Regions from separate parts of the Pannonibacter sp. I15F10I1 genome, predicted to be linked through region 1. Evidence: riboswitches for the same ligand, from Rfam matches in the RefSeq annotation. Region 1 holds a riboswitch; each other region holds the start of a gene.

The links. A riboswitch is a leader RNA that binds a small molecule or an ion and turns the genes downstream of it on or off. The one in region 1 is predicted to bind cobalamin.
Region 2: linked by a shared signal. The riboswitch ahead of cobU (bifunctional adenosylcobinamide kinase/adenosylcobinamide-phosphate guanylyltransferase) and the one ahead of nrdH (glutaredoxin-like protein NrdH) in region 1 are both predicted to bind cobalamin.
Region 3: linked by a shared signal. The riboswitch ahead of IF10I1_RS15145 (energy-coupling factor ABC transporter permease) and the one ahead of nrdH (glutaredoxin-like protein NrdH) in region 1 are both predicted to bind cobalamin.

What each region holds. Positions count from the first base shown of each region.
Region 1 is NZ_FYAN01000028.1:295,450-305,278, forward strand. Features, by position in the region: gene IF10I1_RS19960 (cobalt-precorrin-6A reductase) at 1-684, opposite strand, end outside; gene cbiE (precorrin-6y C5,15-methyltransferase (decarboxylating) subunit CbiE) at 620-1,906, shown strand; gene cobM (precorrin-4 C(11)-methyltransferase) at 1,906-2,670, shown strand; gene nrdF (class 1b ribonucleoside-diphosphate reductase subunit beta) at 2,756-3,730, opposite strand; gene nrdE (class 1b ribonucleoside-diphosphate reductase subunit alpha) at 3,861-6,065, opposite strand; gene nrdI (class Ib ribonucleoside-diphosphate reductase assembly flavoprotein NrdI) at 6,059-6,457, opposite strand; gene nrdH (glutaredoxin-like protein NrdH) at 6,480-6,701, opposite strand; cobalamin riboswitch at 6,991-7,206, opposite strand; gene IF10I1_RS19995 (pseudoazurin) at 7,278-7,739, opposite strand; gene IF10I1_RS20000 (ABC transporter ATP-binding protein) at 7,736-8,539, opposite strand; gene IF10I1_RS20005 (iron ABC transporter permease) at 8,536-9,561, opposite strand; gene IF10I1_RS20010 (ABC transporter substrate-binding protein) at 9,561-9,829, opposite strand, start outside.
Region 2 is NZ_FYAN01000026.1:966,955-976,783, forward strand. Features, by position in the region: gene cobN (cobaltochelatase subunit CobN) at 1-3,159, opposite strand, end outside; gene cobW (cobalamin biosynthesis protein CobW) at 3,266-4,393, opposite strand; gene cobU (bifunctional adenosylcobinamide kinase/adenosylcobinamide-phosphate guanylyltransferase) at 4,390-4,962, opposite strand; cobalamin riboswitch at 5,098-5,322, opposite strand; tRNA gene IF10I1_RS17690 (tRNA-Asn) at 5,594-5,669, shown strand; gene fhuB (Fe(3+)-hydroxamate ABC transporter permease FhuB) at 5,749-7,707, opposite strand; gene IF10I1_RS17700 (ABC transporter substrate-binding protein) at 7,704-8,588, opposite strand; gene IF10I1_RS17705 (TonB-dependent siderophore receptor) at 8,600-9,829, opposite strand, start outside.
Region 3 is NZ_FYAN01000026.1:407,493-417,321, forward strand. Features, by position in the region: gene IF10I1_RS15120 (ABC transporter ATP-binding protein) at 1-569, shown strand, start outside; gene IF10I1_RS15125 (hypothetical protein) at 614-1,471, opposite strand; gene IF10I1_RS15130 (Ig-like domain-containing protein) at 1,630-2,016, shown strand; gene IF10I1_RS15135 (hypothetical protein) at 2,186-4,348, opposite strand; gene IF10I1_RS15140 (hypothetical protein) at 4,488-5,648, opposite strand; cobalamin riboswitch at 5,919-6,141, shown strand; gene IF10I1_RS15145 (energy-coupling factor ABC transporter permease) at 6,188-6,868, shown strand; gene IF10I1_RS15150 (NHLP leader peptide family natural product precursor) at 6,923-7,264, opposite strand; gene IF10I1_RS15155 (NHLP leader peptide family natural product precursor) at 7,279-7,611, opposite strand; gene IF10I1_RS15160 (NHLP leader peptide family RiPP precursor) at 7,644-7,979, opposite strand; gene IF10I1_RS15165 (NHLP leader peptide family RiPP precursor) at 8,109-8,432, opposite strand; gene IF10I1_RS15170 (NHLP leader peptide family RiPP precursor) at 8,459-8,800, opposite strand; gene IF10I1_RS15175 (amidase) at 9,169-9,829, shown strand, end outside.

The DNA of each region.
Region 1 (9,829 bases):
GCGGGCGGCCTCCAGTTTGGCATAGGTCGCCTCGCCGCCGCTGTTCTTGCAGATGATGACGTCGATGCCCTGGCCGGTCAGAAGATCCAGCTCCGCCTCCACCGTGAAGGGACCGCGCGCCAGAATGTTCCGGGCATAGGGCACGGCAGGCGCCGGATCGACGGGATCGACGCTGCGGATCAGGTAGTGGTGCTGCGGCGCGGCCTCGATGGCCGAAGCCCCCTGCCGTCCTGTTGCGAGAAAGACGCGGCGTGGCGCGGCGCCGAGGGCTTCCACCGCCTCCCGGATCGTGCGGAACGGGGTCCAGTCGTCCCCCGGCTGCGCCGTCCAGGCGGGCCGCTCCAGCTTCAGCAGCGGTATTCCGGTCTGCCGGCTTGCTTCCACCGCATTGGCCGTCATGCGCCGGGCAAAAGGATGGGTGGCATCGATGAGCAGGCGGATATTCTCCTGCCGCAGATAGGCGGCAAGCCCCTCCGCGCCGCCAAACCCGCCGGAGCGCACCGGCGCGGGCAGGGCGGCAGGATCCAGCGTGCGGCCCGCAAGCGACAGGGTGACCGTCAGGTCCTCACGCTGAACGAGCCGTTCCGCCAGTGCCCGCGCGTCTGCCGTACCGGCCAGAATGAGGATATGTCTCGTGCCCAAGCGTGATCTCCCGCCGTCTCCCCAGCATCCCTGGCTGACCATCATCGGCATCGGTGAGGATGGTTTAGCGGGCATTGGCGAGGCTGCCAAGGCAGCGCTTGCAGCGGCGGAGGTGGTCTTCGGCGGTGTCCGGCATCTCGATCTTGCCGGGGCTGCGATCACCGGCGAAGCCCGCCCCTGGCTCAGCCCGTTCGAGCGCTCGGTCGGGGCCGTTGCCGCCGAACGCGGGCGGGCGGTTGTTGTGCTGGCTTCAGGTGATCCGTTTCTTTATGGCGCAGGGGCGACGCTTGCCCGTCGGATACCGGTGAGCGAGATGCAGGTCATTCCGCACCCGTCGTCCTTCAGCCTTGCCGCCTCACGCCTTGGCTGGGCTCTGGCGGAGACGGTCTGTGTGTCCGTGCATGGCCGCCCCGTGGAGCTGATCCGCCCGCATCTCCATCCCGGCGCCCGCATACTTGCGCTGACCTCGGATGAGCACGGACCTGCCGTCATCGCAAGCCTTCTGACCGCGGATGGCTTCGGCGCCTCGCAGGTTCATGTGCTGGAGGCGCTCGGCGGGGACAGGGAGTGCATCAGCTGCCAGACCGCCGGGGCTTTTGCCCCTCAGGACTTCCATGCGCTGAATGTCTGCGCCATCGAAGTACTGGCAGGTTCTGGTGCGCGGGTGCTGCCCTATGCGCCGGGGCTCGATGACAGCCTGTTCGAGCATGATGGCCAGATCACCAAGCGCGAGGTCAGGGCACTGACCCTGTCCGCCCTTGCCCCGAGGCGCGGGGAACTCCTGTGGGATGTTGGCGGCGGTTCCGGCTCGGTCAGCATCGAATGGATGCTGGCAGATGTTTCGCTCAAGTCGATCGCCATCGAAAGCGATGGCGAACGCGCCTCCCGCATCCGCCGCAATGCCGCAAGCTTCGGCGTGCCCGGCCTGCAGGTCATTGAGGGCGAAGCGCCTGCAGCGCTGACGGATCTGCCTGCGCCCGATGCCGTGTTCGTTGGCGGTGGCGGCACGAACCCCGGCGTCATGGAAACGGTCATCGAACGGCTGAAGCCGGGCGGCCGCCTTGTGGCCAATGCGGTGACGACAGAAATGGAAGCCGTGCTTCTTGCCCTGCATGCCCGCAACGGCGGCTCGCTGACGCGCATTGAAATCACCCGCGCCTCACCCATCGGCTCGATGCACGGCTGGCGGCCGGCCATGCCCGTCACCCAATGGAGCTGGACGAAGCCGGGTGCGGCTGCAGACCCAATCAAAGAGGAAGAATGATGAAGGTCCATTTTATCGGCGCAGGCCCGGGCGCGGCTGATCTGATCACCGTTCGGGGCCGCAGCCTGATCGAAAGCTGTCCGGTCTGCCTTTATGCCGGATCTCTCGTATCGGAAGAGCTGCTGGCTTTCTGTCCGGAGGGCGCGCGGATCATCGACACGGCGCCGCTGTCGCTGGACGAGATCGAGGCCGAGTTCCTGCGTGCTTCCGAAAACGGGCAGGATGTTGCCCGCCTGCACTCAGGCGACCTGTCGGTCTGGAGCGCGGTGGCCGAGCAGATCCGGCGGCTGGACCGGCTGGGCATCGGCTATACGATGACACCGGGCGTCCCTGCCTTTGCGGCGGCCGCCTCGGCGCTCGGGCGCGAGTTGACGATCCCCGCCGAGGCCCAGAGCCTTGTGCTGACCCGCGTGTCAGGCCGGGCATCGCCCATGCCGGAGGGGGAAACGCTTGAGCGGTTCGGTGCCACCGGCGCGACACTGGCGATCCACCTCGCCATCCATGCGCTTGACAGGGTGGTGGCGGAGCTGACCCCGCTTTACGGCGCGGATTGCCCGGTTGCCATCGTCGTCAAGGCGTCCTGGCCGGACGAGCGGATCGTCTCCGGCACGCTGGCGGATATCTGTGCCAAGGTGGCGGAGAACCCCATCGAGCGCACGGCGCTGATCTTTGTGGGCCACGGGCTTGGCGCCAAGGAGTTCCGCGAAAGCGCGCTCTACGATCCAGCCTATCAGCGCCGCTTCAGGGGCCGGGAAGGCTTGTGACGCAGCAAGCCGCCGCGTGAAAAAAAGAACAGGGCCTCACGCGCAAGCGTAAGGCCCTGAAATCATCCAAGCTTCTGGCCGGCTCTCAGAAATCCCAGTCTTCGTCTTCCGTCGCCACGGCCTTGCCGATGACATAGGACGAGCCGGAGCCGGAGAAGAAGTCGTGATTCTCGTCGGCATTCGGCGAAAGAGCCGAGAGAATTGCCGGGTTCACCTTGCAGGCCTCCGCCGGGAACAGGGCTTCATAGCCGAGATTCATCAGCGCCTTGTTGGCGTTGTAATGCAGGAACTTCTTCACGTCCTCGGTCAGGCCCGCACCGTCGTAAAGGTCTTCGGTGTAGCGGGTCTCGTTGTCGTAAAGCTCCAGCAGCAGGTCGAAGGCGAAATCCTTGATCTCCTGGCGGCGGGCTTCCGGCTCCCGGTCCAGCGCGCGCTGGAACTTGTAGCCGATGTAATAGCCATGCACCGCCTCGTCGCGGATAATCAGGCGGATAAGGTCCGCCGTGTTGGTCAGCCTGGCGCGGCTCGACCAGTACATCGGCAGATAGAAGCCGGAGTAGAACAGGAAGCTTTCGAGGAAGACGGAAGCCACCTTTTTCTTCAGCGGGTCGCCGCTCCCGTACTGCTCCATGATCAGCGCGGACTTCTTCTGCAGGAACTCGTTCTCCTCCGACCAGCGGTAGGCCTCGTCCACATCCGGCGTCAGGCAGAGCGTCGAGAAGATGGAGGAATAGGAGCGCGCATGCACCGCTTCCATGAAGGAGATGTTCGACAGAACCGCCTCTTCATGCTGGGTCACGGCATCTTCCATCAGCGTCACCGCGCCAACACCGTTCTGGATCGTGTCCAGCAGGGTGAGGCCGGTGAAGACGCGGATGGTCAGGCGCTGCTCTTCCGGGCGCAGGGTGGCCCAGGACTGAATGTCGTTGGACAGCGGAACTTTCTCGGGCAGCCAGAAATTGCCGGTCAGGCGGTTCCAGACTTCCAGATCCTTGTCGTCCTCGATGCGGTTCCAGTTGATGGCGCGCACGCGGGAGGCGGGCTTGATGTGCATGTTCATGATGCTTTCTCCACGGGCCAGACAGCTTATACCAATGCTCGATGAGCTTGACTTATCGAGCATTGGCTAAGCCCTTGCGGCGCTTGAGCATTTTCAAGGCGTGATGCGTCAGCATCTCAGAGCCTTGGTATTAGAGAGTGCAGGACACGCAGCCCTGAACCTGCGTGCCGTCCAGAGCCATCTGGCGCAGGCGGATGTAATAGATGGTCTTGATGCCCTGCTTCCAGGCGTAGATCTGCGCCCGGTTGATGTCGCGGGTCGTGGCCGTGTCGCGGAAGAACAGCGTCAGCGACAGGCCCTGATCCACGTGCTGGGTGGCTGCGGCATAGGTGTCGATGATCTTCTCCGGCCCGATCTCGTAGGCATCCTGATAATAGTCGAGGTTCTCGTTCGACATGTAGGGCGCCGGATAATAGACGCGGCCGATCTTGCCTTCCTTGCGGATCTCGATCTTCGACACGATCGGGTGGATCGAGGAGGTCGAGTGGTTGATGTAGGAGATCGAGCCGGTGGGCGGCACGGCCTGCAGGTTCTGGTTATAGAGCCCGCCTGCCATCACCTCGGCCTTGAGGGCGCGCCAGTCGTCCTGCGTCGGGATATGGATCCCGGCATCAGCGAAAAGCTGCGCCACGCGCTCGGTCTTCGGTGCCCAGACCTGATCCGTGTACTTGTCGAAATATTCGCCCGAAGCATACTTGGACTTCTCGAAGCCCTTGAAGCTGCGGCCCTTTTCGACAGCCAGACGGTTCGACGCGCGGACCGCATGATAGGTCACGGCGTAGAAGTAGATGTTGGTGAAGTCGATGCCTTCTTCCGAGCCGTAGAAGATGCGCTCGCGGGCGAGGTAGCCGTGCAGATTCATCTGGCCAAGGCCGATGGCATGGCTCTCCGCGTTGCCACGGGCGATGGAGGGCACGGAGGTGATGTTGCTCATCTCGGCGACCGCCGTCAGGGCGCGGATGGAGGTTTCGACCGTGCGGCCGAAATCATCCGAATCCATCGTCTTGGCGATGTTCAGCGAGCCGAGATTGCAGGAAATGTCCTTGCCGAGGTGCGAATAGGACAGGTCCTCCTCATAGAGGCTGGCCTCGCTCACCTGCAGGATTTCCGAGCACAGGTTGCTCATGGAAATGCGGCCGGCAATCGGGTTGGCCCGGTTCACCGTGTCCTCGAACATGAGGTAGGGATAGCCGCTCTCGAACTGGATCTCGGCGATGATCTGGAAGAACTCGCGGGCCTTGATCTTGGACTTGCGGATGCGCGCGTCCTCGACCATCTCGCGGTACTTCTCCGTCACCGAAATCTCGGAGAAGGGCACACCGTAGACCCGCTCCACGTCATAGGGCGAGAACAGGTACATGTCCTCGTTGTTGCGGGCGAGCTCGAAGGTGATGTCCGGCACGACGACACCCAGCGACAGGGTCTTGATGCGGATCTTCTCGTCCGCATTCTCGCGCTTGGTGTCGAGGAAGCGCATGATGTCCGGGTGGTGGGCGTTGAGATACACCGCGCCCGCACCCTGACGGGCACCCAGCTGGTTGGCATAGGAGAAGCTGTCTTCCAGCAGCTTCATCACCGGGATGACGCCGGAAGACTGGTTCTCGATGTGCTTGATAGGCGCACCCGATTCGCGCAGGTTCGTCAGGCACAGGGCCACACCGCCGCCGCGCTTGGACAGCTGCAGCGCCGAGTTGATCGACCGGCCGATGGACTCCATGTTGTCTTCGATGCGCAGCAGGAAGCAGGACACCAGCTCGCCACGGCTCTTCTTGCCCGCGTTGAGGAAGGTCGGCGTTGCCGGCTGGAAGCGGCCGGTGATGATCTCTTCCATCATCGCCATGGCCAGGGCTTCGTCGCCGCGCGCCAGCGCCAGCGCCACCATGCAGACGCGGTCCTCGTAACGCTCCAGATAGCGCTTACCGTCAAACGTCTTCAGCGTGTAGGACGTGTAATACTTGAAGGCGCCGAGGAAGGTCGGGAAGCGGAACTTCTTTGCATAGGCAGCGTCGAACAGGTCGCGCACGAAGGCAAAGGAATACTGCTCCAGAACCTCGGGCTCGTAGTAGCCTTCGGTGACCAGATAATCGAGCTTCTCCTTCAGGTTATGGAAGAAGACCGTGTTCTGGTTCACGTGCGAGAGGAAATACTGGCGCGCGGCCTCGCGGTCCTTCTCGAACTGGATCTTTCCCTCATCATCATAGAGGTTCAGCATCGCGTTCAGCGCGTGATAGTCCAGCGCCGTGGACTGGCGGGCATTGCTGCCGCCGGAAGCCGGGGCAACGGCTGCGGAGTGGGTCTTTGCGCCCGCGTCCTGCGGGGAATCCGTGTCTAGCATGTCCAAAACCGTTCCAGTCCGAGGGTGACGTTCTCGACATCCTCCGCCGTGCCCAGAAGCTCGAACCTGTAGAGGAACGGCACGTTGCACTTGGCGGAAATGATGTTGCCGGCAATGGCATAGCCTTCGCCGAAATTGGTGTTGCCCGCTGCGATGACGCCGCGGATGAGCTTGCGGTTCTGCTCCTCGTTGAGAAAGCGGATCACCGGTTTCGGCACCGCGCCCTTCGCCGTGCCGCCGCCATAGGTCGGCGTCACCAGCACGAAGGGCTCACTCACGAGGGGCACGGGCGCGCTGGCGTCCACGGGCAGGCGGATGGCGTCATACCCCAGCTTCTCGACGAAGCGGCGGGTGTTTTCCGACGTGCTGGAAAAATAGACGAGCCTGCCCATGGTGCACGCGCCCTTCAGGGGTTCAGCCGAGGCCGCCGATCAGGTCCGGGCGGAAACCGGCCCAGTGGTTTTCACCGGCGACAACCACCGGCACCTGACGGTAGCCAAGGCCGGTCACGTAGTCATAGGCCGCCGTGTCTTCGGAAATGTCCACCAGCGTGTAGTCGATGCCCTTGCGCTCCAGGGCGCGGGTGGTGGCATTGCACTGAACGCAGGCGGGCTTGCTGTAGACGGTGACGGTCATCGGTCGATCCTCATATGACGGACGTGACAAAGGGTTCGGCCACGCATCTGCGCAGCCGGCATCAGATAAAAACTCAAGGACAATTCCCACGCTGCGGCATCCGGACCAATCCGGTGGAGCGGGAGAAAACGGGCCGCAGGTGACTACCCCGGCGGAAACTCGAAAACGGCTCTCTTGATCATGCCTGCACCCCGAAGCACTGCTGCCGAAGCAGATGGCGCTGGCCAGAGGGAGCGGACAGCCCGGCAGAGCCGGACATGAACTGACCACACCCCTCCGGCACCCCGCCGGTGGACGTTACGCTCAAGGCAGGTCTCCTGGCTCACGGGTCATCACGCCGCCCCGCCTTCCCAGGCCTTGCGGCCAAGTGGCAGAATGGGACGAACGCTCACCGTTCACAGTTGCGGGGGCAGCCTGGGAATTGCCGGATTTCCGCCGGTTTCACCCTGTTCCCGTCTTAGCTCATCGGCGTTTCCGCCGGAGAACCCTGAACAGGACTCAACATAGCGGAGATTCGATTTTTATCAATCCCTATGTGAGCTGACGCAGGATACCCACAAGATGTAGTTATCTGGCTCAGAGGCCGGAGCGGGCCAAAATCTCTTCGAAGCGCTTGAGAGAGGCAGGGGGAACGCTTGCGTCGGGAAAACCCGCAGGCCGGGCGGCATCGCCGACCCGAATCACCATGACCATACCCATGGTATAGTGCGGTGAGCATTTGATGCCATAGAGTCCCGGTCGATCAAAGGTGATGGAAATCTCCTCGTTGATCTTGCCGGTGAAACCGGCGAAGCCCTCGGGCACCATTGTGGCGATAGAAGCGGCATTGTGGCTCTTGTGGCCAACCCGGAAGGTCACCGTATCGCCCGGCGCGATCTGCACGAAATCGGGCTCGAACACCATGGTGCCATGGGCGCCCCGGTTCAGCATCTGGACGTCGACAGTCCCGGCTCGGGTTGCAGCGGTGCTTGCCATGAGCAGGGACTGGGCAGAAACAAAGCTGAGGAAAAGGGTGCGGGCGAGGCTGCGCATCATCATGCTGCTGCTCCTTGAAGCGGGTGTTTGCTGCGGCGGCTGGATGGCCGGGCATACCGGATATGGCACTCGCCCTCCGGTCCCGTTTCCACCGTGGCCTCGACCTTGAAGACCCTGGCCAGAAGATCTGGGGTGAGAATGCTGCCGGGACGGCCCTGCGCAGCGATCCGGCCAGCGTCCATCACGATCAGCCGGTCGCAGAACATGGCCGCGTGATTGAGGTCATGCAGCGCGGCAATGACGCTGAGCCCCTGCGAGCTGACAAGGTCCAGCAGGCCGATCTGATGCTCGATGTCGAGGTGATTGGTGGGTTCATCCAGGATGAGGATCGCCGGCTGCTGTGCCAGGGCACGGGCGATCTGCAGCCGCTGCTTTTCCCCGCCGGAGAGGGTTAGCCATTCCCGTGTCTCGAACTCCTGCATGCCGGCCGCCGCGATGGCGCCCGAGACGATGGCATCGTCCTCGCTGGACCATTGCCGCAGAATGCTGAGATGCGGGGTGCGGCCAAGCTCCACGACCTGGCGCGCGGTCAGCCGCTCGCTGGTCTCCGCATGCTGCTCGACCACGGCAATCCGGCGTGCAATGTCACGCCGGGACAGATCCGTCATGGGCGTGCCCATGACGGTCACATGTCCGGATGCGGGCCTGCGCAGCCCGGAGAGCATGGACAGAAGGGTCGACTTCCCTGAGCCGTTGGGTCCGGCAATGCCCAGAAACTCGCCTTCTGCGAGATCAAGGCTGACCTTGTCGTTGATGAGGCGGCCTTGCGCGCGCCATGTCAGGTCATGAGCTGTCAGCATCATCGTGTCACTGGCCTGTGGATCAGGAGAAGGGCAAAGGCAGGGGCACCGGCAAGGGCGGTCATCACGCCGATGGGCAGCACCTGTCCGGGGATCAGGATCCGCGACAGAATGTCGGCAAAGATCATGAACACCGCACCGAGCCAAGCTGAAACCGGCAGCAGCAGCCCATGCCGGACGCCAACCAGCAGCCGGGCGGCATGGGGAATGACCAGTCCGACGAAGCCGATCGACCCGGCTATGCTGACCATGACGGCGGTCATGATGGCCGCCGTGGCGATCAGGATCATATAAACCCGGCGCACCGGAACCCCGGCAGATGCGGCGGCGTTGGTTCCGAAGGCAAAGGCGTCCAGATGCCTTGCATGCAGCAGGCAGACGAGGAAACCGGCCAGGGCCACCGGTACGGCCAGCCCGGCATCCGGCCAGCGCACGCCCGACAGATTGCCGAGCAGCCAGAACATGATGCCGCGTGCCTGATCGGCCGTCGCCGACTTGGTGACGATGAAGGAAGTGACCGCGTTGAAAAGCTGCGAACAGGCGATACCCGCCAGAATCACGGCGGCACTGCTGCGTCCGGCGAGGACGGCCAGCAGGCTGACCAGGCCGAAGGCCGTGAGCGCACCGGCAAAGGCCCCGAGGGGAAGGGACAGCAGCCCGCCCCCGAGCCCGAGAATGGCAACACTGACCGCGCCAGTGGAGGCTCCCGCCGAGATGCCCAGGATATAGGGGTCGGCCAGGGCATTGCGCAGCAGCGACTGGAGGATTGCCCCGCACAAGGCCAGAGATGCGCCGCAGGCCGCAGCAGCAACGGCACGGGCAACCCGGTAGTTCCAGATCACCCCTTCGTCGATCGGGTCAAGGACATAACCGGCTGCCCAGAGCCGGTTGGCGGCCGTCTGGAAGACGGTATCAACCGGGATGGAGGTCTCGCCAATGGCAGCCCCGGCGGCAAGAGCTGCAATGAGAGAGACGGTGCCAAGCGCACCGCCTCCCCATTTTCCTGCGTGGAAAGGAAGCGTCATCACTTGGCGAGACCGAAACCGGCCAGCGCATCGGCCAGCACTTCCATGCCTTCGATGGTGCGGATCGTCGGGTTCATGGCCTGTGCATCCATGACGATGATTCGGCCTTCCTTGACCGCAGGCATCAGACTGGTGACCGGATCCTCCTTGAGGAACTTCTGCTTCAGCTCCACGTCATCGGCGGGGAACCGGCGGCGGTCCATCTTGCCGGCGACGATCACCGTGGGGTTGGACCGGGCAATCGTCTCCCAGCCTACGGTCGGCCACT
Region 2 (9,829 bases), on a different contig from region 1:
GCCCCAGGCGAGGAAGGCATCGGCGAAATCCTCCCGCCCCTGCCAGATACCCTCATCCATCAGCGCCTGAAGACCGGCACCATAGGCACCGGGCATGGAGCCGAACACGCGGATGGAGGCCTCGGCAAAGGCATCATCCCGGGCAAGGCCCCTCGCCTGCAGCTCCGCCCGCTCGGCCCGCACCCGCGCGGCCATCGGATTGGCGCTTTCCGGCTCGTCGAGCGCGGCCACCGCCCGCACCGCACTGGTGAACAGGTCCATCTGATGCGGGAAGGCATCGCGGAAGAAACCGGAGATGCGCAGCGTCACGTCGATGCGCGGCCGGCGCAGCTCCGACAGGGGCATGATTTCAAAGCCGGTGACACGGCCCGAGCCCGGCTCCCACACCGGCCTTGCGCCGATCAGCGCCAGCGCCTGCGCAATGTCATCGCCGCCGGTGCGCATGTTGGCGGTGCCCCAGCAGGTCAGCACCAGCGCCTTCGGCCACTCGCCCTCGTCCTGAAAATAGCGCAGCGCCACTTCCGCCGCCGAAGCCTGACCCAGCCGCCAGGCAATCTCGGTCGGCACGGCGCGCACATCGACCGAATAGAAATTCCGGCCCGTCGGCAGCACATCCGGCCGGCCCCGCGTCGGCGCGCCAGACGGCCCCGGCGGCACGAAACGGCCATCCAGCGCCGCCAGAACCGCCGCTGTTTCCGCAGATCCGGAGGCGACGACGGCAGGCCTCAAAGTGGATTCAATCTCCTGAAGAGCAGAAGCTGCTGCAACCAGATCCGGACATTTCATTTCCCCGGAGACAAGCTTGACGGCCAGAAGCTCCAACCGCTCCACCGTGTCACCGCAGGAGCGCCACAGGGCATCGGACATGCCCGCCAGAAGCTCCGGCTTCGGCCCATTCCAAGGGGCGGCAAAATCGCAGGACAGCGGATCGAAGTCTGGCGCATCGGCGAGCAGATCACGCGCCAGCGCCCGGATCAGGCTTTCATCCTGAGGCCTGCTTCCACGCGGCACGCGCACCAGCGCGACCAGCAGATCATGCAACAACCGCCCCTGCGGGCTCTCGCCCAGCACATGCAGCCCGTCGCGGATCTGCAATTCCTTGAGGTCACACAGATGCGCATCCAACCGCGCCAGACGGGTCGTCTCGCACATGTCCGGCGTCAGGCCGATATCCGCATCAAGCCCGTGAACGGAAGCAAGCTCCAGAATATCCCGCGTGAGCACCTTCTGCCGGCGCGGATCAACACCGCTGGCGAGATAGTACTCATCGAGCAGGTTTTCCATTTCATTGGCAACGCCATAATTTTCGGCCCGCGTCAGTGGCGGCGTCAGGTGATCGACAATAACGGCGGAAGCCCGGCGCTTCGCCTGCATGCCCTCACCCGGATCATTGACAATGAAAGGATAGATGTTCGGTACCGGTCCTAGCACCGCTTCCGGGTAGCATTCTTCGGACAGCGCCAGCGCCTTGCCCGGCAGCCATTCCAGATTGCCATGCTTGCCGAGATGGACGACGGCATCGATACCGGCCACCTCGCGCAGCCAGATGTAGAAGGCAAAGTAGTTGTGCGGCGGCACCAGATCCGGATCGTGATAGGTCGCCTTGGGGTCGATGTTATAGCCGCGCGCAGGCTGAATGCCTGCATAGATGCTGCCAAAGCGGGTCAGCGGCAGTTCGAAAGCGCCATCGCGCAAGGCAGGGTCATCCTCCGGCCCGCCCCAGCGCGCCGTCACCTGCGCCTGCACCGCCTCTGGCAGGGACGCAAAGGCCCTGCGGTAATCCGCAAGCGCAAAGCGCACATCCACCCGGCGCCCGGCACGCCCATGGATATCATTGGTCACGCCCGCCGTCAGATGGGCCATCAGCGTTTCGGAAGTAACCGGCGCATCAATTGGGACGTCATAGCCTGCGTCCCGCAGATCCGCGATCAGCGCCGCGCAGGAGGCGGGCGTATCCAGCCCCACACCATTGGCAATGCGCCCGTCGCTGTTGGGATAATTCGCCAGCACCAGCGCCACCTTGCGCGCGGCAGCGGGCTTGCCGCCCAGCTTCGCCCAGTTTGCCGCAAGAGCGGCCACATAGGCCATGCGGCTCTCTTCGGGCCTGAAGACCACGGGGCGGAACTGGGTGGCAGGATCAAGGATGCCTTCTTCCTTGAAGGAGACCGCCCGCGTCATCAACCGGCCGTCCAGCTCCGGCAGCACCACATGCATGGCCAGATCGCGCACGGAAAGGCCCTGCGTGCTATCGGCCCAGCCCGCACGGGACGAAGAGGAGAACACCACCTGCAGCACCGGGCGGCCCGGCGCATCCAGCGGCGACGGCTGATGCACGCGTCCGCCACTGGAAACGGCAAAGGCCGTCGCATTCAGCACCACGGCAGGCGGCAGCGCCTCGAACAGGGCCGACAGCACGGCAGCCGATTCCGCATCCTTCAGCGAGGCCACGAAGATGGGCAGCACGTTGAGCCCCTGCCCCTCCAGATGACGGCAGAGCGCCTCGGCAGGCGCCGTCTCGCCCGCCTGCACCAGCGCCCGGTAGAAGACCAGCGCCGCCACCGGCCTTGCCGGATCTGCGAAGCTGGCCGTCAGATCATCGAGCCCCGGCGCGGTGTGGCCGGGCAGGAAAATGCCCGCACGCGGCAGCGGCGCAGGCAGCGGCGGCTCCTGATCCTTGCCAATGAGATGAGCGCAAAACCTCAGCGCATTGCGGTAATTCTCTGCGCCACCTTCAATGCAGTAGCGCCACAGCCGCCGCACGGCGTCCACCGGCACGGTGGAGAGAGCGGCCAGATCCTCATCCCACTTGTCGCAACCCGCAAAGACGGCCAGCTGCAACCCGTTGCGGTTGACTTCCTCCCGCAGCCGGTCGAGCCCGTAGGACCAGTAGCCCGCCCCGCCCAGCAGCCGCAGCACCACAAGCTTTGAACCGGCCAGCGTCTTTTCCGCGTAAAGATCGACGGAATAGGGATGGGTCAGCGCCAGAATGCTGGCCAGCCGCAGCGAAACGGCCCCGCCAAGGGAGGCATGCGCGGCGGCGAAAGCCGATAGTTCCGTATCGGCTGCCGACAGGAACACCAGATCGGCCGGGTCCTGCGCGAGGTCCACGGCATCGCCGCCGTCATCAATTCGCCGGGTTTGACTTGCGAGGATATGCATCTGGCACGCCTTCAATAGGCTCAGACTGGGTGTGCCTGTCCCCGCGTCCCGCCCCTTGCGCATGATGCGTCAGGAGCGGGGCGGCGGGGGTCCACACCGCGAAGGATCAGGCCGCGCGGCCTGCCTGCAGGGAAGCGAGTGCGTCCGTGACGGCGGCGAGATCCAGCCCCTTCAGACCGATCACCACCAGCTTGCCGGGCGCCTTGGCACCTGCCGCGAACCAGGCCTCGACACGCGGGCCAACCGCCTGCACCAGCGCAGGCGCGGCCTTGCCGGAGACCGTCACCGCGCCCTTGATGCGCAGCACGCCCTTCAGCGCCATGGCCTGCTGCACCACCGCCTCAACGTCCTTCAGCGAGGCAAACTCGGGCGCTGCGACCACGTGGCTCTCGAAATCATCGTGGTGGTGATCATGATCATCATGGTCATGGTCATGGTCATGGTCATGGTCATCATCGTGGTCGTGGTCATCATCGTCATGATGATGGTGGTGATGATGCGCACGGCGGGCGGCCAGATCATCCTCGGCCGCAGAGGAGCGGCCCAGCAGTACGTCGATGGGCAGCGAGCCCTTTTCAGCGGCGATGATCTCCACCCCGGCGCGCACATCTTCGGCGATATGCTCACGGATATGCTCCAGTGCGTGATCATCCACCAGATCGGCCTTGTTCAGCACCACCAGATCGGCGCAGGCGAGCTGATCGTGGAAGAGTTCCTCCACCGGATTGTCATGATCCAGCGTTTCGTCGGCAGCGCGCTGCGCGGCAAGGGCTTCCTCATCCAGCACGATGCGCCCTTCGGCGAGAGCTGCCGCATCCAGCACGGTGACGACACCATCCACCGTCACCCGCGTCTTCACGCTGGGCCAGGTGAAGGCCCGCACCAGCGGCTGGGGCAGCGCGAGGCCCGAGGTCTCGATGACGATGTGATCCGGCGGCGTTTCGCGGGCCAGCAGCATTTCCATCGCCGGGAGGAAATCATCGGCCACGGTGCAGCAGATGCAGCCGTTGGTCAGCTCCACCACATCATCGGCAGAGCAGGACGGATCGGCACAGCCATCCAGCAGCGAGCCGTCAAAACCCATATCGCCGAACTCGTTGACGATCAGCGCAATGCGCCGCCCGCCCGCGTTGGTCAGGAGATTGCGGATGAGCGTCGTCTTGCCCGCGCCCAGAAAGCCGGTGACGATGGTGGCCGGGATCTTGGCCACGGCTGGGGTCTGAAAATCGGTCATAGGGAGATATCCGGTTGGGAGGAAGGCTTGAGCACGAGCGGCAGACCGGCGGCCACGAAGACCACCCGGGTGCAGACGGCAGCAAGCTCCTGATTGAGACGGCCCTGCGCATCGCGGAACTGACGCGCCATGGCGTTGTCCGGCACGATGCCGAGGCCCACTTCATTCGAAACGAAAACAACAGGCGCAGGCAGATTGGGCACAAGCGCGCAAAGCGCCTGCGTGGCGGCAGCAAGGTCTACCCCGGCCATCATCAGATTGGTCAGCCAGAGCGTCAGGCAATCAACCAGCACCGCCCGTCCGGGCAAGGCTTCGCGCCGGAGCACGTCCGTCAGATCCAATCCGACGCCGCCCTTGTCCTCGATGGTGCGCCACTCTACCCCGCGCCGGGCGCGGTGCAGGCCGATGCGGCCTTCCATCTCCCCGTCCCATGCGGCGGAGGTCGCCACATAGACAGGCTCAAGCCCGCTTCCGAGGATCAGCTGCTCTGCATATCTGCTCTTGCCGGAGCGTGCGCCCCCCGTCACCAGAACGGAAGATGCGGCCCCCTGCCCTTCAGCCTGCGCCATGGGTCAGCCGCAGGCTTGCGGCATGGCAGCGTCGGGCTCTCTTGCGGACGCGCGGGCGCGATCCGCCCTGCCATCCGCCCAGTCTGGGGGAGTAGAAATCATGTCAGGTCCTCCGGTCCGCCCACCCGGCGGCCTTGGGGTTGCACCACATCAGGCCGGTCTCCTGGCTCGCGGGTCTTCACCTTGCCGCGCCTTCCCGCAAGGGCTGGCCTTGCAGTGGCATGAGGCGGCAAGATTCTCCGCTGACAGTTGCGGGGGCAGCTGCGGCTTTGGAGCCCCGGATTGAGTCGCTCCGCACCGCATTCCCGTTTCATCCCCTTGGGCTTGGCCCGCCGGGGAACCTGATCCTCTCCTTGTAACGGCTTGACGCCAGCGCAGCAAGGACGCCCTTTGGGCACCTCTGCGGCGCAATCGCCGCCCCCGCATCCCGGGCAATGGGTTCAAGCACCGGCACGGATGGGTTATCCACTGGCCCAAGCCGTTGAAAGACCGCAGATTTCCGCCAAAGCCGCCCCTGTGGAAAACTTTCTTGAAGAAAGGGCTTGGCAAATGCTCAAGGCCTTTGTTATACGCCTCTCACCGACGGCGGCGCACACAGCCGCCACCGCAAAGGGCACTGCCCTTCTGGTGATCCGCGATAGCTCAGTTGGTAGAGCGTTCGACTGTTAATCGAATGGTCGCAGGTTCGAGTCCTGCTCGCGGAGCCAACCTTTTCTCTTCCCTGGATAAAATCCAAAGCTTGCCAGCAACGGCAAGGCTTTTTGCGTTTGTGCGGTAGACTGCGCCTCACGCGGGCTTGCGGTAGAGCAGCCAGAGGAAATACGGCCCGCCGATGAAGGAGGCGAGGATGCCGGCGGGGATCTCGTAAGGAAAATCGAGCGTGCGGCCCAGCCAGTCGGCGCTGACCATCAGCGCTGCGCCGATCGCTGCAGCACAGACGATCCGCAGCAGCGCACGCCCCGGCGCCACAGAGGCCGCAATATGGGGCGCGATCAGGCCGATGAAGCTCAACGGGCCGGTGATCAGCGTTGCGGCGGCCGTCAGCAGGGCCGAGAACGCCAGAAGCGCGGTGCGCGAGCGGCGGGGCGAAAGGCCCAGCGCCCGGGCTGTGGTGTCGCCCAGCGGCAGAATGTCGAGCCAACGCCCCATCAGCGGCAGCACCAGCAGCACAACGAGCAGGATGCCGGAAGCGGCAAGGGCCGTCAGTCCGGCGGCGCGGTAGGTCGGCCCCATGGACCAGGCCAGCACGAAGACCGCACGCGGATCACCGCTGGCCAGAATGAAGGATATGAGCGCGGCGGCAAACGTGCCGATGGCAACACCGGCCAGCAGCACCGGCCCCGGTGCGTGGCCGGACTTGCGGGTGATGGCCAGTACGAAGAGGAAGGCAAGCACCGCCCCGCCCGCTCCGCCCCCCAGCAGCAGGAGCGGCGAGAAGGAACCGGTCAAAAGCAGCGCCCCGGTGATGCCGAGCCCCGCCCCGGAACTGACGCCCAGCCCCTCGGGACTGGCGAGCGGATTGCCGGTCATCGCCTGAATGAGACCTCCGGCCAGCGCCAGCATCGCCCCGGCAGCGGCTGCGGCCAGCACCCGCGGCCAGCGCCCTTCAACTAGTTCTCCGGCGGAGAGGCCGCCGGGATGCAGCTGGCTGGTGAGGGAAAAGACCGTGAGCGCGGCAAGACAGGCCAGAGCCAGCAGCAGGACGAGGCGCTGACGGCTGGCGGCCAGAACGGATGGCGCCGGCATGTGTGAACCGCCGATGCGCGTGCTCGCAGGCATGCGGCGCAGCAGCACCAGCAGCAGCACGGCTCCGGCCATGGCGGTGGCTGTTCCCGTGGGCACTTCGGCAATCATGCCGGACAGCGCCAGGACGATGCTGTCGGCAAGCAGCAGCAGCGCCGCGCCGATGATGGGCGCAGAGACAAAACGCCCGGCAAAACTCCGGGCACCGGCCAGCGTTGCCAGATGCGGCGCGGCAAGGCCGACGAAGGCAATCACCCCCACGCGCACCACCACCAGCGCGGAAAGACAGCAGGCCAGCGACAGGGCAACAAGCCGGATCGTGCGGATGGAGAGGCCCAGGCTGCGGGCGCTGGCATCATCGAGCCCGGCAACCGTCAGCGGCCTGAGCAACAGTGCCAGCAGCGGCACGCAGACCGCAAGCCTGACGGACAGGGCCGAGGCATCGGAAAAATCATTCTGCACCAGCGAGCCGCTGGCCCAGATGAAGACCGAGCGCAGATATTCATGCTGGAACAGGGCCAGCACAACGGAAGCCGATCCGGCAAAGAAGCTGACGATCATGCCGCACAAGAGCAGGGTCACCGGCGAAAAACCGTGGCGGGAGGCAAGCATCCCCACCAGCGCCAGTGCGGCAAAGCCGCCCGCCAGCCCCGCCGCCTCGCGCTGCCACATGGCGAGTGCGGGCACGAGCAGCGTTGCCGCCATGATGCCAAGCTGTGCACCGGAAAGAAGACCAAGGGTTGCCGGTTCCGCCAGCGGGTTCTTCAGTACCTGCTGAAACACCACTCCCGCCAGCGCCAGGGCGGCCCCGGCCAGCACCGCCACAGCAAGGCGCGGCAGCAGCGCATAATGCAGATAGATTTCCCCGAAGACAGCCGGGTCCGGATCAAGCAGCGCCGCGCCCAGCGCAGACAGGGGCACATGGGCGCTGTAGGACAAAAGGGTCAGGACGGCGGCAGGCACCAGCAGCGCCGCAAGAAGCAAGGGAAGACGAAGCGTCATGAGGTCTGCAGGGCCTTGGTGAGAATACCGGCAAAACGCAGGGCGGACGGCAAAGCTCCGAAGACCCAGACCGGTGGAATGCTGACAACGCGCCCTGCCCGCACCGCCGGGATGGCCCGCCACAACCCGCTGGCGGCGAGCGCTTCCGGCGGACCAGGCTCGATGATGACGATGCGTGCTTCCGGGTTGGCGGCAATCGCGTCGAGGCCTGCGGTCGAGAAGCCCCAATGACTGCCGCTGTGCTGCCAGGCGGATGGCAGGCCGAGACGGCCCAGCACATCGTGGAAAAGACTGCCGGGGCCGTAGATATCGGCGAGCCGGTCACTGGCAAATTTCAGGATCAGCAGAGGCCGGCCATCATAGGACTGAAGCTCGTTTCGCAAGGCTGTGAACTGGAACTCAGCTTGTTCCAGATAGGCACGCCCCGCTTCCTGAAGCTGCAGGCGGGCGGCAATCACCTCAAGTCCCTCTTCAGCCCGTTTCAGCGGCTGGCGTTCCGGTGTGTAGAGCGGCAGGGAAAGCACGGGCGCAACCGGCTCCAGCATGGCCGCCGGAACGCCATAGCCGGTCTGGGTGACAATCAGATCCGGCCGGAAGGCGCGCAGCAGTTCCATGTTGGGCCAGGAGCGCAGGCCCAGATCGATGGTGCCCTCCGCCAGCGCCGGGCTGACGACACGCGCGCCATAGAGCGGGGCTTCCGCCACCGCGGCAGGTGCCACGCCCAGCGCCAGCAACGTTTCGGCCCAGGCCCAGTCCAGCACGGCGATGCGCGGCGCCAGCTCTCCTGCCCGGCCGGTCCGGGCCAAAAGCGGGAGGGAGGCAAACCCAAGCAACGCGGCGGCAAATTGCCGCCGCGTCAGAGCATTCGGTCCGGAGATCATCCGCTCCGGCATTACCAGCTGTATTTCAGCGTGGCATAGACCGTGCGGCCCTCGCCCCAGTAGCAGCCCGTCGTGCTGAGACAGGTGGAGACATACTTCTTGTCGAAGATGTTGCTGACATTGAGCGAGGTCTTCAGCCCGGCGAGCTTCGGATCCACCTTGCCGAAGTCATAGCGCAGCGCCGCATCAAACAGGGTGTAGTCCGGCACATCGAAGGCGTTGGCGTTGTCGCCGAATGTCTGCCCCATGTAGCGGGCGCCGCCGCCGAAGCTGAGCCCACCCCAGGCCTGATCGGACTGGACGGTGTAGTCCAGCCAGAGCGATGCCTGGTGCTCGGGCACGAAGGCCAGACGCTTGCCCTTGTTGCTGGTGCCGCTGGAGGTGGCATTGTCGCGGGTGATCTCGCTGTCCGTATAGGCATAGGAACCCGTGAGCGAAAGGCCGGAGGCGAGTTCGGCCTTGCCTTCCAGCTCGATGCCGCGCATGCGCACCTCACCGGTCTGCACGCGGAAGCTCGTGTTGACCGGATCAGGCGTGAGCACGTTCTGCTGCGTCAGCTGATAGGCCGACAGGGTGATGAAGCTGTTCATGCCATTGGGCTGGAACTTCACCCCGGCCTCGAACTGCTCGCCCGTGGTCGGATTGAACGGCGAACCGCTGCGGTCCGTGCCGCTTGCCGGGTTGAACGAGGTGGAGTAGCTGGCATAGGGCGACAGGCCATTGTCGAAATTGTAGACGAGGCCCGCCCGCCAGGTGAACTTGCCGTCCTGCTGGTTCACCGGGGTGTTGGTTGTGGCTGTCCGGGTGCGCGTGTCAGTGTTGGCCCAGTCATAGCGCCCGCCAAGCGACAGGACGAAGTTGTTCCACTCGATCTGGTCCTGCGCATAAAGCCCTGCCTGCGAGCGCTGCTGGTCGATCCAGGTCGCCGTCGCAGGGCGGGAGATGCTGGTTGCCCCATAGACCGGATTATAGGCGTTGAAGGGCGTATAGATCACCGAAAGCGCCGATTCTTCAAACGAGCTGTCCTCGAAGGAGTAATCGAAGCCGAACAGCATCGTGTGCTTCGCACTGCCGGTGCTGAACCGCGCAATGGCGTTGTTGTCCACCGTGAAGAGGTTCGAGGTTTCCGGGAAGGCCCAGGCATAGCGCAGCAGCGAGGATGGGTTGCAGCTGGCCGCAGACAGGCAGAAGGCCTGCACGCGCTGTGTATCGGTATCGACGAAGCCATAGCGCAGGTTCTG
Region 3 (9,829 bases), on a different contig from region 1:
CGGGGCGCATTCTCATCGACGGACAGGACATCCGGCAGGTGACGCTTGCCTCCCTGCGCGACCAGATCGCGCTGGTGACGCAGGATACCTTCCTCTTCGATCTCTCCATCCGCGACAACATCGCCCTCGGCCGCCCCGGTGCCGGGGATGCGGATATCATCCGTGCGGCCGTGGATGCCAATGCGCATGAGTTCATCGAGGCGATGGAACAGGGCTATGACACGCTGGTGGGCGAGGGCGGGGGGCGGCTCTCCGGCGGACAGCGCCAGCGCATCGCCATCGCCCGTGCCATGCTGCGCGACGCGCCGATTCTGCTGCTGGACGAGGCGACCTCGGCGCTGGATGCAGAATCGGAAGCCAAGGTGCAGGGTGCGCTGAAGCGGCTGATGCAGGGCCGCACCACGCTCGTCATCGCCCACCGCCTCTCCACCGTGCGCGATGCGGATTGCATCGCCGTGTTCGACCGGGGCCGCGTGGTGGAAACCGGCACGCATGAAGCGCTTCTGGCCCATGACGGTGTTTATCGTAGGCTCTACGATCTGCAGTTCCGGGAGACGGCGAAGGGGTGACGCGTGGTGGCAGGCCTGATGTCCTTTCGGGCCTAACCAAACGGTCAAAGCGGTGCGTCCGTGACAGTGACCCGCATCACGTCGCCCAGCACCAGGAACTCCTCCACGCCGGTTCGGCGCGCCGTGAAGACGACGGCACGTGCAGGTGTCTCGCCCTTGCAGAAATTGCTGTTGCGTCTGACGATCCCGCCGTCCGAGAAATCGCCGATGCGGCTGACGGGCAAGCGGGTCAGCACATACTCCCAGTCTGGTGGCAGCTTGCCACAGTCGCCGCGCTCGCCGTGAATGACGATGCTTTCGCCCACAGCCATGGACACATGCGGGCGCAGCACGATGAGAGGGTAAACCGGGCCGGAGTGAAACCAGAGCCATGGCTCAGCCCTGTAGAGCTCCGAGGCGCCGATCCCGCACAGGAACATCAGAAGACCAAAAGCGGCTCCACGCAGTTTTGCTGGCCGTAGAGAAATATCCGCCACCAGGGCCGGCGGTACCAGGCCCGGAGGCGGGGCCGGCTGCAACGGCCCAACCTCGAACGCCTCCTGGTCCTTCTCAAGCTCGTCATCCGTGCCGTTGCCGGTGCTGCCGCCAGTTTTGTCCTCAAGCTCCCGCGCCTTGGCATAGAGAGCGTTCCACCGGGCGCGCAGGGCGGGGCTGCGCTGCACATTCATCAACTCGGAAAGAATCATGAAATTCCGCTGCCGGGGAATATGCCGGCCGGCGCGCCAGTTGCGCAGGTTCCTGACGGCCGTTTCGAAGTGCGTATCTTCTCTTTTGCCAAGGCGGCGGCAAAGCTCGCTACCCAGACGGGCATTGTCATAATCACCGGACTGGTTGCACAGTTCATCCAGCAAGAGGTGCCATCTGTCGATTTCAGGCCCGTTGTCAGCTTCCCCTTCGCCCATTCCTGCCCTCCAAGAAATAGCTCAAGTGTTTGAATTCAAAATCTAAACATCCGGAAATTTTCCGCTTTTACCGTTGCTATCAGGTTTTTCAATTGACTTGGGTGGGGCTAGAATAAACCAATGGTTCCTGTCAGTCATACTGAAAAGGAAATCATCTGATGAGCCCCGTTATCAGACTTTCAATCGCAGCATTCGCCCTTGTGGCAGTTACCGCTTCTGCTCACGCAGAATGTAGTGGTTCAAACGGCCGCGGGTGGGGAACGGGAAATGGCAAGGGAAGCTTCGAAATGACTTCCGCCGACAAGGTTTGTAAAATCAGTTTTCCCGGATTTATTGACGAGGTGAAGAAAACACGCGAACCTGCCACGGATGTAACCATCACCCGGCAGCCGAAAAACGGGAAGGTGTCGGTGGTGAAGGGGCAGGGGTTGATCTATACGCCTGCGCGCAACTTCAAGGGTGAAGATCAGTTCTGCACCAAGAACACGACGCCCAAGGTGAAGGGCAAGAGCCTCTCCGGCTGTATCACCGTCATGGTGAAGTAACGAGAACTGACCCTGTCAACGTGATGGCGGTGTGAGCTGATCCGGAGCTGCCGGATTGGCAATGCGCGGCCGGAAAACAGAAACGCCGGGCAGATCCCTCTGCCCGGCGTTTCTGTTTGCTGTGTCAGCTGTGCTGTTCCCGATGCGTGAGGCGCACCGGGAACGGGGGTTACTTGGCCGTGGCGCTTGCACCCAGCAGATCCGGAAGGGTCTGCGGAGCGGTGGCGCCTGCACCCAGAAGCTGCGTGACCGGGACCGGTGCCTTCGGGGCCATTTCGATCACGATGTTCTTCGGGTCGGCGGCAAAGGTGCGGGCAGCCTCCAGCAGTTCCTCGCCGAAGCGGGTGCCGGTGAGCGGGCCCATGTCCTGCGCCATCGCGTCGACGAGGCCGGCGGCGAGCTCTTCCTGAGTGAGGCCCGCCTCGTCCGCCTGAACGCCGATGAAGGCCGACAGGACAGCGAGATTTTCAGCTTCGATACGGCCAGACTTGATGCTGGCGGTTGCCAGGGCCAGCTGCGCCAGTTCCGGGTTCTCGAAGATGTCCTTCGGGATACCGCCGATGGTGAAGGTCATGTGGATCCTGCCACCGTCCTTCATCTCAAGGCTCAGGTCCTTGAGTGTCAGGTCACCGGTTGCTTCATCCCAGTTCATTTCGAAGTTCTGGTCGATGACCACTTCGGTGATGTTGAGGCGCGCGGCCAGGTCCTGGAACTGCGGGTCGGGCACAATCGCCGCCGGGAAGCGCAGGCCCTTGATGACAAGGCCAGCCTCGGTCGGGATGCGGTTGATGTGGCCCTTCTCGGTCTGGCGGTAGGTGTCCAGAGCGATCTCCTGATCGCCGATGGCGGCCGCCTTGACCGAAACGCCCAGAACCTCGGCCAGACCGATGATCGGACGGGCATCGAGAATGTCCTGCACGGAGGGCTCCATGCCGCTCATGCTGGCAACGGAGATCCGCACCAGGGAGTCCATCAGCGGGAAGTCGATTTCGCCCACCGCGATGCGGCCCAGATTGATCTCGACCTTTTCCTGCGGCTTCGTCACATCGACCTTGAGGCCGTCGAAGGCAACAATGCCGAGGCCGTTGCTGCTGATGTCCTTCATCTCGAACTTGTCGAGACCGCCGCTCACGTCCGGAGCGGTGAAGCTGACACCATTGACGGTCATGCCGTCGGCCTTGAAGAACTGCAGCGAGGCGAGGGCGGCCTTGCCGGCCTCGTCGCTGTCAACGGCATCTTCATCCAGCACCAGCTGGTCAAGATAAGGCCAAAGGGGCAGGGTTTCCGCCTTGGTGATGCTCATGGGATCCGCGGTGAGGCTGTCGATCTTGACGTCGACGCTGGCGACGTTGACGGTCATCTCTTCAACGGTCTGGCTGCCCATGATGGTCAAGCGGCTCGGGTCGGAGCCCTGGCCGATCAGGGTCAGCAGCGGCATGAAGTCGATGTCCTTCACCACCTGCTTGCCGATCGTCATGGTCATCTGGGCCATCTGGCCGCCGGGTTCCAGGGGCATGAAGTCCTGGGTCTGGACCGTTTTGCCGACCGAATACTCGTCGATCCGGAAGTCCTTGTACCCGGTCATCGCATAGTCTTCGTAGACGGTCTTCTGGTTCATGCCGTCCGGGCCGGTCATCTCCAGTGTCATCGTCTCGATGTGATAGCGGTCACCCTTGCCGTCCAGCAGCGTGCGGGCAATGTCGAAGTAACGGGTCACCGGGCGCTGCGGATCTTCCGGCACATCGGGGATGCGGCTCCAGGCCATGCCTTCGGCCACATAGCCGGTCTGGCTGAGGATGATCCTCACCGGTTCGGCAGGCTTTGCCTCCGGTGCGGCCGCCTCGGGAGCTTCGGCGTTTTCCCCGGCTTCGCCGTCTGCCGGTGCATCCGCAGTCTCGTCTTCCGGGTCCGGGATCTCCAGCGTGGTCTGCCGGTGTGAGGACGTGTCGAAGAACTTGCCGGGGATTTCAACGTCTGCCTGGGCTGTTCCCGGCACGGAAATCCTGGCGGCCTCGTAGCCCTTGTCCGTCTCGGTCAGGCCCTCGAAGGAAACAGCATCGATGCCAAGTTTCACGTCCACCTTGTCCTCGCCGCCGGGCAGCGGAATGGCGAACTCGATCTTGACGCCATGGATGGTGACGTCATTCTCGGTTGCACCGTCTTCGGCGCGTTCATAGCTGGCAACGGAAGCCCCCATGCTGGTGAAATCCGCCATCCAGCGGTCCACCAGCACGCTGGCCTGGTTGGCAAAAGCGTGCGAGGGCAGCGACATGACCAGCACCACCGTGGCGGTGCGGGCGCTGAAGCGGGTGAAGATCGGGTTCGGCAACAAGGCTTGGCCTCCTTTTGTGAAAATGCAAAGCGCGGCAGTTCAGTCAAACCGCCGCGCTGGCTGGTTCTGAATTCAGGCGTCCGGTCTATGGTTCCGTTGATGGGGGACCATCGCCGGATGCGGGACCGTCAAACGGCGCTTATTTCTTGTTGGCCGTTACGTCGATCCCGAGGATCTGCGGCAGGCCCTGCGGCGCCATGACGGCCGTTCCGAAGATCTGCGCGATGGAGACCGGTGCAGACGGCTTGGCATCAGCCTGCAGCGACACCGGGTTGTCCAGGAACTCGGCAGCGGCGGTTGCTACCTTGGCCTGGAACTCCGGGTTTTGGAGCAGGGCAAGCATCATCGGCAGGCCGGTCTTGAGCTGGCTTACGACTGCGGCGCGGTCCGAACCGGCGGTCTTGGCCTGCTGGTCCAGCAGACGGTCGACGATGGAGCCGTTGTCGAAGCGCAGGCGCATGGAATTGACCGTCAGCCCCTGGAGAATGGCCATGGCTTCTTCGCTGTTGTCCTTTGCGGCAGACAGTTTTTCGGCCACTTCCTTGGTGAAACCGCCGATCTGGACTGCGAGGGAAACACCGCCCATGTCGGCGGCGGTGATGTCCAGCTTCTGCAGGTCCAGAACCCCGGTCACGGGATCCCACTTGAAGTCGGTCGAAAGGTCAGCGGTGACGGTCTCGTAACCCAGATCGGTCAGCTGCTTTGCCGAGGAGGCATCCATTTCCGATACGGCCATGGTCAGGCCGGAAAGGGTCAGTTCGCCCGAGGTCGGCAGGTTGTCTTCGCGGCTGTTGATGGCGGCATAGGCCGATTCCAGGCGCGCCTTGGTGCTGTCGCCTTCCGTAATCTCGATGCCTTCGGCCTCGATGCTCTTGTAATCGGCCACATCCTCGAAGGACTTGGAGCCGTCGGCCGGGGGCAGGACCACCTCGCTGGCGACGAAAGAGGCCACCGAAACGGCCGTGCCCGTCTTGTCTTCCAGATAGGCTTCCTCGAAGGCGAGGCCGTCCAGCGTCATGGTGCCGTCAGCCTGCACCACACCGTTGGTCAGCGTGATGATGCCGATGGAGCCCGTGCCGTCATCCGGCGTCTTGCCTTCGAGGGCGACGTCTTCAATGGTGACCTCGCTGCCATCCTCAGAGACGCCGCCGACCGACAGAACCTTGACTTCCCCGGCTTCAAGACGGGTCAGGAAGGCGTCGGCAATGTCATTGCCGGTCGCTTCGAAGGCCAGTGCGCCGTGGGCCAGCACCAGGGTCATGACAGAAGCGCTGACACCGCGCATCAGAAAGGATCGCATTTGAAGCTCCAGATTGAGAACTGAAATCTAAACCGCCGGAACCATGTCCCAACCTTGCCATCCGGGTCCGTGACTTGCGTCACACACAGGTCTTTGGCCGGAACATGACCGTCCGTAAGGCAGGTTAAACTACTCCGGCATAACGGCTTTGTGAAATGATCTGTCAAAGGGGGCGATTTCACGGCGCTTTGCCGCGGCAGGCTCATACTTTTTACCGGTGTGTGGAGGCCTTGCGCGCCTGCACAAATGCTTTGGCATTGTTTCCGCGTGAGCTAGAGTGCCGCTGATGGGTTGCACAGACGAGGTCTGCTGCGGCAAAAATCAGGGAACGGGGTGAAGGGCTTGCACATGAGGCAAGGCCTGATTCCCCGGCTGCCCCCGCAACTGTAAACGGCGAGCGACGCCCCGATGCCACTGGCCCCAAAAGGCTGGGAAGGCAGGCGAAGCAGTGAACCGTGAGCCAGGATACCTGTCCATCACATGACCGGGCGCAAAGCCCCACCCAGTCCCATGCGCGGCGGGCGCAGAAAGGAACGAGCATGCATATCGAAGAAGGCGTCGTTGAAGGCGCGAAGATCATCCTGAGCTATGGCACGGCGGCAGCGGCTTTCGGGCTTGCGGCAAAACTCGCCGTTGACGACCTGCGGACCAATGGCGGCGCCATTCCGCTTCTCCTGCGCAGCATCATGACGACTGCGCTTGTGTTCTGCTTCTTCGAGGTGCTGCCGCATCACCCCGTGGGCGTGTCGGAGGTGCATCTGATTCTCGGCTCGACCCTGCTGCTGCTGTTCGGGGCAGGGGCGGCCGCCATCGGTCTTGCGGCCGGGTTGCTGATCCAGGGGCTGTTCTTTGCGCCCTTCGACCTGCCGCAATACGGCATGAATGTCACCACGCTGCTGGTGCCGCTCTTTGGCATCAGCCTGCTGGCAAAGCGAATCATTGCGCCGTCGACGCCTTATGTGGACCTGAAATATTCGCAGGCGCTGGCGCTTTCCACCGCCTATCAGGGCGGCATCGTCGCCTGGGTGGCCTTCTGGGCCATCTATGGCCATGGCTTCTCTGCGGAGAACCTGGCGGACGTAGCCAGCTTCGGTGCGGCCTACATGACCGTGATCATTCTGGAGCCGCTGGTGGATCTTGGCGTGCTGGCCGGTGCAAAAGCCTTGAAGCAGCTGAGCCGCAGCCCGCTGTTCAATTCAAGGCTTCATGTAGCGGGCTGAACCTTTGACATGAAAGGAGGCCGGGCTGTCCCGGCCTCCATGCAGATGATCTGGTCAAAAAGGATCGATGCCGATGCGGCCCAGCTTGTCCTGGGTCCAGCCGTCGCCTTTGCAGCCCTTGTAGGCGCCGCCGGAAGCGTAATCGAGCAGCTCGTCCGGGAGTTCATCCGCTTCGATGCGGCGCGGCAGAACCAGCACGACCTCTCCTGCGGTTTCTTCCAGAACGCGGATTGCAAGGCTGGGCACCGGATCCGTGCCGAGCAGATCCAAGAGCGCTGCGTGCGGATCGCTCAGAAGCGCAGCGCGGAAGGCTGTGTCTGATTGTGCCTTGGCTCGAAGTTCGGCCTCCAGCAGGGCGCGGGCTTTCTCGAATGGATAGGCGATGATTTCGCTCATGGTCTTCTCCTTGATTACCAGAGGCCGCGGCCTTCGATCGGCTTGAAGAAGCCGATATCCCGCAGGCATTTGTCGAGGCTGCCACCGGAGGCATAATCGAGCAGTTCATCCGGCAGCTCGTCTTCGGCGATGGAACGCGGCAGCACGAGAAGCACTTCGCCGGCCTGTTCCTCGACGACGCTGATCTTCATCGAGGGGATCGGATCATTGCCGAACATCTCGCGGATGGCGGCATGCGGGTTGCTCTTCAGCAGCTCGCGGAAGGCCGTGTCGGAGGTTGCCCTGGCAACGAGCGCAGCCTCAATGTGGGCACGGGCGCCGGCAACGGCTTCGATCATGGACGTCATCTGAATATCCTTTCTGATCAAGTGATGAGTGGTTACTTCTTCTTGTCGAACCGGCCGAAGAGCCAGTCGTTCTTGAACTGGTTCCAGCATTCCTGCGCATTGCCGCCAGCGGCATAGTCGAGGATTTCGTCCGGCAGTTCGTCCTGGGCGATCGCACGGGGCAGGACGAGGGTGACCTCGCCGGCCTGTTCTTCCACAACGGTGATCTTCAGCGACGGGATCGGATCATTGCCCAGCAGCTCGCGAATGGCGGCGTGCGGGTTGCTCGTCAGCAGCGCGCGGAAGGCTGCGTCAGACGTGGCCTTTTCGATCAGCGCAGCCTCGATGTGGGCGCGGGCGGCTGCCATGGTATCTGTCATGTGCGGCATGGTGTCTTTCCTTGCAGGGCGTGAGTTCAGGGCTGCAGGGCCGGTTTGCGTGCGCAATGCCTCAGGCGTTCCCCCGGCAGTTTCTGCTGCAGGTGGCCCTCGCCGGATTCTTGCCTTGCTGTTTCTGGACTAGGTGAAGCGCGCGATCATAGGCTCTGTCCGTCCGAGGAGGCATTGCTTGCCGTCGCCGCCAGAGGCGTAGTCAAGCAGCTCGTCCGGCAACTCGTCCTGCGCAATCGCCCGGGGCAGAACGAGCGTGATTTCGCCTGGCTGCTCTTCAATCACGGTGATCTTCAGCGAGGGGAGCGTGTCAACGCCCAGCAGCTTGCGGAGAGCGGCGTGAGGATTGCTTGTCAGCAGAGCGCGGAAGGTTGCGTCAGAGGCCGCTTTTTCGATGAGCACTGACTCGATGTGGGCGCGTACCGATGCCATGGGAACCGTCGTATACGTCATGGTCTTCTCCTTTGAAGATTGCTTTCTCAGGGCATCCAGTCCTGCTTGTAGGCCCACTGGTTGAACTTCCACCAGCACTCCTTGGCATTGCCGCCAGAGGCAAAATCGAGAAGCTCATCCGGCAATTCCTCCGGCAGATCTTTCTGCGAAATCGCACGGGGCAGGACGAGGGTGACCTCCCCGGCCTGTTCCTCGATGACGCGGATCTTGAGCGAGGGGATCGGGTCCACGCCAAGCAGCTGCTTCAGGGCAGCGCGCGGATCGCTCAGCAGCAGGGTGCGGAAGGCGGCATCTTCGCCAGCCTTCGCCAGCAGCGCTTCCTCAACATGCTGGCGGACGCGAGCCATCGGGTCTGTTGAACTGATCATGTGAATGGCCTTTTCCGTTTTGCTTGCTGCTTGTGGCGGCCAGCGCCGCCGCAAAATCCAAGCATTGACCTTTGAAATATCGTATTGTTCTGCCGTTGATCTGCGGGCTTCGCAGAGACGCCGGGAGGTGGAAAGCAACTCTGGAAAATCGAGCCGCGCATTACTCGGTGCGTGCCCGCTTTCTGATGTTTCTTTTCTATTGCATGGCTGGCAGCTTCTGGTGATTGGACCTGAAAAATTCCAAATCACGCCGGAGCGGGCATTGGGGCAGCTCTGCCGCAATCATGGCCTCGACAAGTGCCGCCGGAATGGAGGACGATTGCAAGACCCGCGAGGCCGCGCAAAGGATCAGGAGCCGCCGAACCATCATGCAGACCGGCATTACAACGCTTTCCGCCGTCCAGCTGTCCGCTGCCATCCATCAACGGCAGATTTCCTGTGTCTCCGTGATGGAGGCCTATCTGGAGCGGATCGGGCGGATCAATCCGCTGATCAACGCGATCATCTATCTGCGCCCTGAAAGGGAACTGCTGGAAGAGGCGCGCGTGTGCGACCGCGAGCTGGCGGAAGGGCACTCACGCGGCTGGATGCACGGGATGCCGCAGGCGGTGAAGGATCTGGCGGAGGTGAAGGGCCTGCCGTGCTCATGGGGCTCGCCCCTGTTCCCCGGCTATGTGTCCCCGGCTGATTCCATTCACGTGGCGCGGGTGCGGGCGGCAGGGGCCATCTTCATCGGCAAGACCAACACGCCGGAATTCGGCCTTGGTTCCCACACCCGCAATCCGGTCCATGGGGCGACCCGCAATCCGCATGATCCGGTACGCAGTGCCGGGGGCTCCAGCGGCGGCGCGGCTGCGGCACTGGCAGCAAGGCTGCTGCCGGTGGCCGATGGCTCGGACATGATGGGCTCGCTGCGCAATCCCGCTGGCTTCAACAATGTCTACGGTTTCCGCCCCAGCTTCGGCCGGGTGCCGAACGGCAAGAGCCCGGATCTGTTCTTCAGCCAGCTTGGAATCAACGGCCCCATGG